2 regions of the Rubrivivax sp. JA1055 genome follow, and region 2 is predicted to be linked to the other one. Evidence: predicted binding sites of a transcription regulator. Region 2 holds the regulator's gene; the other holds the start of a gene.
What was found. Region 2 encodes NrdR, which represses ribonucleotide reductase genes. Its sites were predicted from a motif close to CACNANATNTNGTG; they were not measured.
Positions count from the first base shown of each region.

Region 1: the regulator NrdR is predicted to act here: its motif matches at 1,938-1,951, upstream of LOC65_RS05800 (ribonucleoside triphosphate reductase).

Region 1 is NZ_JAJKFP010000003.1:29,430-32,831, reverse strand. It holds gene LOC65_RS05810 (U32 family peptidase) at 1-649, opposite strand, end outside; gene LOC65_RS05805 (peptidase U32 family protein) at 664-1,683, opposite strand; gene LOC65_RS05800 (ribonucleoside triphosphate reductase) at 1,961-3,402, shown strand, end outside.
Region 2 is NZ_JAJKFP010000001.1:229,308-232,709, forward strand. It holds ZMP/ZTP riboswitch at 1-107, shown strand, start outside; gene glyA (serine hydroxymethyltransferase) at 162-1,412, shown strand; gene nrdR (transcriptional regulator NrdR) at 1,429-1,872, shown strand; gene LOC65_RS00975 (Tfp pilus assembly protein FimT/FimU) at 1,987-2,514, shown strand; gene LOC65_RS00980 (type IV pilin protein) at 2,606-3,091, shown strand; gene LOC65_RS00985 (Tfp pilus assembly protein FimT/FimU) at 3,091-3,402, shown strand, end outside.

The DNA.
Region 1 (3,402 bases), on a different contig from region 2:
CGTCGCTGGTCGACAGCAGCAGGCCGTCGGGATAGTCCTGGCAGCGGAACTCGCACTGGTCCTTGCTCAGCCGGTGGTGGCGCGCGGTGAAGCAGCGCGCCGAGAACGCCAGCGGCGTGCGGCCGAAGGCGAAGGCCTCGGTCTCGACCGGCGTCTGGCCGGCCTTCACCGGGTCGGCGGCCGGGTTCACGCGGCCCATCGCGTCCAGCGGCAGCTCGGTCGGCGCCGTCCAGCGCACGGCGCCGAAACGTGCGTGCTCCTCGAGCGCGGCACGGCTGTAGACGTTGACGTGCGGGCCGATCGCGAACGGCACGCCGGCGGGCTCCAGCACCGCCAGCGCCGAGGCGTCACCGGCCTCGACGAGGTAGTCGCGCTGCTCGGCGATGCGGCGCACGACACGCAGGTCGGACTCGGACTCGATCAGGCCCTGCGTCGCCAGCACGACCTCCTTGCCGGCGGCGCGCAGGTCGGCGGCCAGGTCCAGCCAGTCGTCGAGCTTGAACTCGTAGCGGCGCGAGCAGACGACCTCGCCGAGCACGACGGCGTCGGCGGCCGATTCGGCGACACCGGCGTAGAAATCCATCAGCGCCTGGCGCGTCCAGTAGGTCAGCACCGGGCCGACGGTCAGCTTAATGCGTTCGGAACTCATCGTCTCGTCCGGTCTCAGCGCCACGGGCGGTCCAGCGCGCCGAGCGTGTGCTGCTGGCCTTCGGCGAGGTGGCCCAGCGTGGCGGTCCAGGCCGGCTGCACGCTGAAGCGGTCGGGCGAGGCCTTGGCCGCGTCGATCGCCTGGCGCCAGACCTTGGTCACCTGCTCGGTGTAGGCGGGGCTGCGCTGACGGCCTTCGATCTTCAGCGCCTTGACGCCCATCTTCATCAGCTCGGGCAGGATGGCCAGCGTGTTCAGGCTGGTCGGCTCCTCGATCGCGTAGTCGCGCTTGCCTTCGACGACGAAGCGGCCCTTGCAGATCGTCGGATAGCCGCGAGGCTCGTCGGGCGCGTAGTGGTCGATCAGCATGCCGCCCAGGCGCGACTCGACGCCGGTGGGCGTGTCGGTCCAGCGCACGGCGGAAGGCGGCGAGCAGACGCCGACGTTGTTCGGCGACTGGCCGGTGGCGTACGACGACAGCGTGCAGCGGCCTTCGACCATCACGCACAGGCTGCCGAAGGCGAAGCACTCGATCTCGACCGTCGTGTTGCGCAGCACGTGCTGCACCTGCTGCAGCGTCAGCACACGCGGCAGCACCGCACGCTGGATGTTGTAGTGGCGCTGGTAGAAGTTGATCGCCTCGTAGCTCGTCGCCGAGGCCTGCACCGACAGGTGCAGACGCAGCTCGGGGTGCGTGCGCGTGGCGTAGGCCATCACCGCGGTGTCGGCGCAGATCAGCGCGTCGGCGCCGAAGTCGACGGCGGTGTCGACCGCGCGGTACCAGGGCGTCACGTCCGCCGACTGGGCGAAGGTGTTCAGCGCCATCAGGACCTTGCGGCCGCGCTTGTGCGCGTAGGCGATGCCCTCGCGCACCTGGGCGTCGTCGAAGTTCAGGCCGGCGAAGTTCCGGGCGTTGGTGGCGTTCTTCAGGCCCAGGTAGACCGTGTCGGCGCCGGCGTCGACGGCCAACTGGAGGGCCCGCAGAGAGCCCGCGGGGCAGACCAGTTCGGGCGCCGCGAAGGGGGGCTGTTGCATGGCGGGCGGAGTCTAGGCGCGGGTGCGGCCAGCGGCTTGCGGGACGTCAAGACAGCTGCGAACCGGGCCTCCACCGACCGGTCGACGCGACCTGCGCACCACACCGCCGTCAGGGTCTCCGGAGGCCCGAGGCGCCGCCAAGCGCGCCACCGCCGCCGGCGCAAGCCCCTCGCGCGACGAGCTTGCACTGCGTCAAGACCGCCCGAGTTCCGCACCAGTAGACGCTATCTATTGGGTATCGTTCGCCGCCTACACACCATAGATAGTGTCAACGCGCATGACAGACGCCGCCCTGCCCCCCTCTGCCGACACCCAGGCCGCCCCGCTGGCGGTCATCAAGCGTGAAGGCCGCACCGTCGCCTTCGACCCCGCCAAGATCGCCGACGCGCTGGCGCGTGCCGGCGCCGCCACCGGCGAATACGACGCCGCGCGCGCCGCCGAGCTGACGCAGCAGGTCACCGAACGCCTGCGCCGCCGTGTTACTGGCGTCGAGCAGATCCAGGACGAGGTCGAGCGTGTGCTGCAGGAGGCCGGCCACTTCGACACCGCGCGCGCCTACATCGTCTACCGCGAGCAGCGCCGCGCGCTGCGCCAGGACCGCAGCGTCGCCGTCGACGTCGAGCGTTCGGTCAACGAGTACCTGGCGCGCCAGGACTGGCGCGTCAACGCCAACGCCAACCAGGGTTACTCGCTGGGCGGGCTGATCCTCAACGTCTCGGGCAAGGTCGTCGCCAACTACTGGCTGAACCACGTCTACCCGCCGGAAGTGGGCATCGCCCACCGCGAGGCCGACCTGCACATCCACGACCTGGACATGCTGTCGGGCTACTGCGCCGGCTGGTCGCTGCGCACGCTGCTGCACGAAGGCCTGAACGGCGTGCCGGGCAAGGTCGAGGCCGGCCCGCCCAAGCACCTGTCCAGCGCCGTCGGCCAGATCGTCAACTTCCTCGGCACGCTGCAGAACGAATGGGCCGGCGCCCAAGCCTTCAGCTCCTTCGACACCTATCTCGCGCCCTTCATCCGCAAGGACGGGCTGACGTACGACCAGGTGCGCCAGAGCCTGCAGGAGCTGATCTACAACCTGAACGTGCCGTCGCGCTGGGGCACGCAGACGCCGTTCACCAACCTGACCTTCGACTGGACCTGCCCCGAGGACCTGCGCGAGCAGGTGCCGGTGATCGGCGGCCGGGAGATGCCGTTCGCCTACGGCGATCTGCAGGCCGAGATGGACATGATCAACCGCGCCTACATCGACGTGATGATGGAAGGCGACGCCAAGGGCCGCTCGTTCACCTTCCCGATCCCGACCTACAACATCACCAGCGACTTCGACTGGGAGCACCCGAACACGCTGCCGCTGTTCGAGATGACGGCGAAGTACGGCCTGCCGTACTTCCAGAACTTCCTGAACTCGGACCTGCAGCCGAACATGGTGCGCTCGATGTGCTGCCGGCTGCAGCTGGACCTGCGCGAGCTTCTGAAGCGCGGCAACGGCCTGTTCGGCTCGGCCGAGCAGACCGGCTCGCTGGGTGTGGTGACGATCAACTGCGCCCGCCTGGGCTATCTGCACGCCGGCGACGAAGCCGGCCTGCTGGCGCGCACCGACCGCCTGATCGCCATCGCGCGCACCAGCCTGGAGATCAAGCGCAAGGTCATCCAGGGCCACATCGACAGCGGCCTGTTCCCGTACACCAAGCGCTACCTCGGCACGCTGCGCAA
Region 2 (3,402 bases):
CGCGACTGGCGATGAGGGGCCGCAACCGCCGGCCCCGAGGTGGACTGACCACCGGGAAGCGCAGGCCGGCCCACCGCCGGCGTCAGCCGTTCGCCTGGGCAGCCCTCGACGACGCTCCGCCGCGGGGCGCTCGATGGCCCTTCACTCCGAAGAGGACTGCCGTGTTCGACCGTACCCAATCCACGCTCGCCAACGTCGACCCTGAAATCTGGGCGACCATCCAGGACGAGAACCGCCGCCAGGAAGAGCACATCGAGCTCATCGCGTCGGAGAACTACACCAGCCCCGCGGTGATGGCCGCGCAAGGCTCGCAACTCACCAACAAGTACGCCGAGGGCTACCCCGGCAAGCGCTACTACGGCGGCTGCGAACACGTCGACGTCGTCGAGCAGCTGGCGATCGACCGCGTCAAGCAGCTCTTCGGCGCCAACTTCGCCAACGTGCAGCCGAACTCGGGTTCGCAGGCCAACCAGGCCGTGTTCTTCGGCCTGCTCGAGCCGGGCGACACGATCATGGGCATGAGCCTGTCCGAAGGCGGCCACCTGACGCACGGCATGCCGCTGAACATGAGCGGCAAGTGGTTCAAGGTCGTCAGCTACGGCCTGGACGCCCACGAAGCCATCGACTACGACGCGATGGAACGCCTGGCGCACGAGCACAAGCCCAAGCTCATCATCGCCGGCGCCTCGGCCTACAGCCTGCGCATCGACTTCGAACGTTTCGCCAAGGTCGCCAAGGCCGTCGGCGCCTACTTCATGGTCGACATGGCGCACTACGCGGGCCTGATCGCCGCCGGCGTCTACCCGAACCCGGTGCCGCATGCCGACGTCGTCACGTCCACCACGCACAAGAGCCTGCGTGGCCCGCGCGGCGGCATCATCCTGATGAACGACGAGGCGATCGCCAAGAAGATCAACAGCGCGATCTTCCCCGGCATCCAGGGCGGCCCGCTGATGCACGTCATCGCCGGCAAGGCGGTCGCGTTCAAGGAAGCGCTGTCCCCCGAATTCAAGGCCTACCAGCAGCAGGTCGTCGCCAACGCCAAGGTGCTGGCCGAGACGCTGATCGCGCGCGGCCTGCGCATCGTCAGCGGCGGCACCGAGAGCCACGTGATGCTCGTCGACCTGCGCCCCAAGGGCCTGACCGGCAAGGAAGCGGAAAGCCTGCTGGGCAAGGCCCACATGACCTGCAACAAGAACGGCATCCCGAACGACCCGCAGAAGCCGATGGTCACCAGCGGCATCCGCCTGGGCACGCCGGCGATGACGACGCGCGGCTTCAAGGAAGACGAGGTGCGCCGCACCGCGCACCTGATCGCCGACGTGCTCGACAACCCGCACGACGAGGCCAACCTGGCCGCGGTGCGCGAGAAGGTCGCGGCGCTGACGCGCGACTTCCCGGTCTACCGCTGAACAGGAGCGGCGGCGCATGCGTTGTCCGTACTGCGCCCACGGCGAGACGCAGGTCGTCGAGACCCGCGAGTCCGACGAGGGCGGCGTCGTGCGCCGACGCCGCCGCTGCCTGAAGTGCGAGAAGCGCTTCACGACCTACGAACGCGCCGAGGTCGCGATGCCCGCCGTCGTCAAGAAAGACGGCGCGCGGGTCGAGTTCGACCCCGAGAAGCTGCGCGCGTCGATGCTGCTGGCGCTGCGCAAGCGTCCGGTGGGCGTCGAGAAGATCGACGCCGCGATCGAGCGCATCCAGGAGCAGCTCGTCGCCGGCGGCGCACGCGAGGTGCCGAGCACACGCGTCGGCGAGCTCGTGATGCGCGAGCTCGAGAAGCTGGACAAGGTGGCCTACGTGCGTTTTGCGTCGGTCTACCGCAGCTTCGAGGACGTCGACGAGTTCAGCCAGCTGATCCGCGACATCTGAGCCGCTGATCCCCCGCGCGGGGGCCGCCACCGGCGGGCGCCCCGCGAACCCGCCACGAGGGGAGCGCAGGCCGCGCCCCGTCTTCCTAGAGTGCCCCGGCACGGGAGGACGAGCATGGCCGAGATCCGGGTTCCACGACCGCGCCGCAGGCGCGGGCTGACGCTGGTCGAGAGCGCCGTCACGCTGGCGCTGGCCGCGGTGGTCGTCGGCCTGGCGGTGCCGGGCTTCGCGGCAATCGGCGAGCGCGAGCGGCTGCGCGCCGTGGCCTCGGCGCTGCAGACCGACATCGCGTTCGCACGCAGCCAGGCCGCCGCCCAGTCGCGCCCGCTGCGGCTGGAGTTCGCCGGCCCGCGCTGCTGGCTGCTGCACGACGGCCCGGCCGGCTGCGGCTGCGGGCCCGGCGCCGCGGCCTGCCCGGGCCGGCTCGTGCTGCGCCAGGCCGATCTCGGCGCCGGCCACCCCGTCGAACTGCGCGCCAACGTCGGCTCGATCCTCTTCGAGCCGACACGCGGCACCGTCACGCCGACGACCACGGTGCGGCTGTCGCTGCCGCAGGGGCCGCGGCTGCACCTCGTCGTCAACCTGATGGGCCGGGTGCGGCGCTGCTCGCCCGACGGCCTGCCGGGCGAAGCCGCCTGCTGATCCCTTGAACCCGGGCCCCACTCCGCGACGAACGGCGGCGCCGCCGCGACGAACGGTTCGGCCGCGGACCACGCTGAAAATAATCTGCCGCATGTCCAACCGGTCGCGTCGGTGTTCCGCGGTGGGGTCTGGCGGCGGCTTCACGCTCGTCGAGCTGGCGATCACGCTGGTGGTGCTGGGCGTGATCGGCGCGCTGGCGCTGCCCTCCTTCCTGGACAGCATCCGCAAGAGCCGGCGCTCCGATGCCTACGCCGCGGTCGCGGCGGTGCAGCAGGCGCAGGAGCGCTGGCGCAGCAACCACGCCGAATACGCCACCTCGCTCGCCGACCTCGGGCTGGGTGACGCCAGCGTCTCGGGCTACTACACGATCGAGATCGGCAGCTCGGCCGCGCCGGGCGACACGCTGGCCAGCGCCTACGTCGTCACCGCCCGCGGCCGCAGCGGCACCAGCCAGGCCGCCGACCCGCAGTGCCGCCACCTCAGCATGCGCCTGCGCGGCGGCAACCTCGAGTACGCCGGCTGCGGCAGCTGCGGCGACTTCTCCTACGGCGTGGCCCACGCCTGCTGGCCCCGGTGATGCGCGCCGCCTCGCCCCGGCCGCGCGGCCTGACGCTGATCGAGCTGATGCTCGCGATCGGCCTGCTGGGCGTGATGCTGGCGCTGGGCGCGCCGTCGCTGTTCGACTACATCCGCGTGCAGCGGCTCAAGAGCGTCAACGCGCAGCTCGGCACCGACGTGCAGTTCGCCCGCGGCCAGGCGGTGGCACACGGCCTGCGGTCCTTCGTGCTCTTCCCGGCGGCGGGCACGCCGGTGGCCTGCTACACGATCTACGAGCTGCGTCCCGGCGCCGACGCGAGCAAGCTCTATTGCGACTGCACCCGCGGCCCC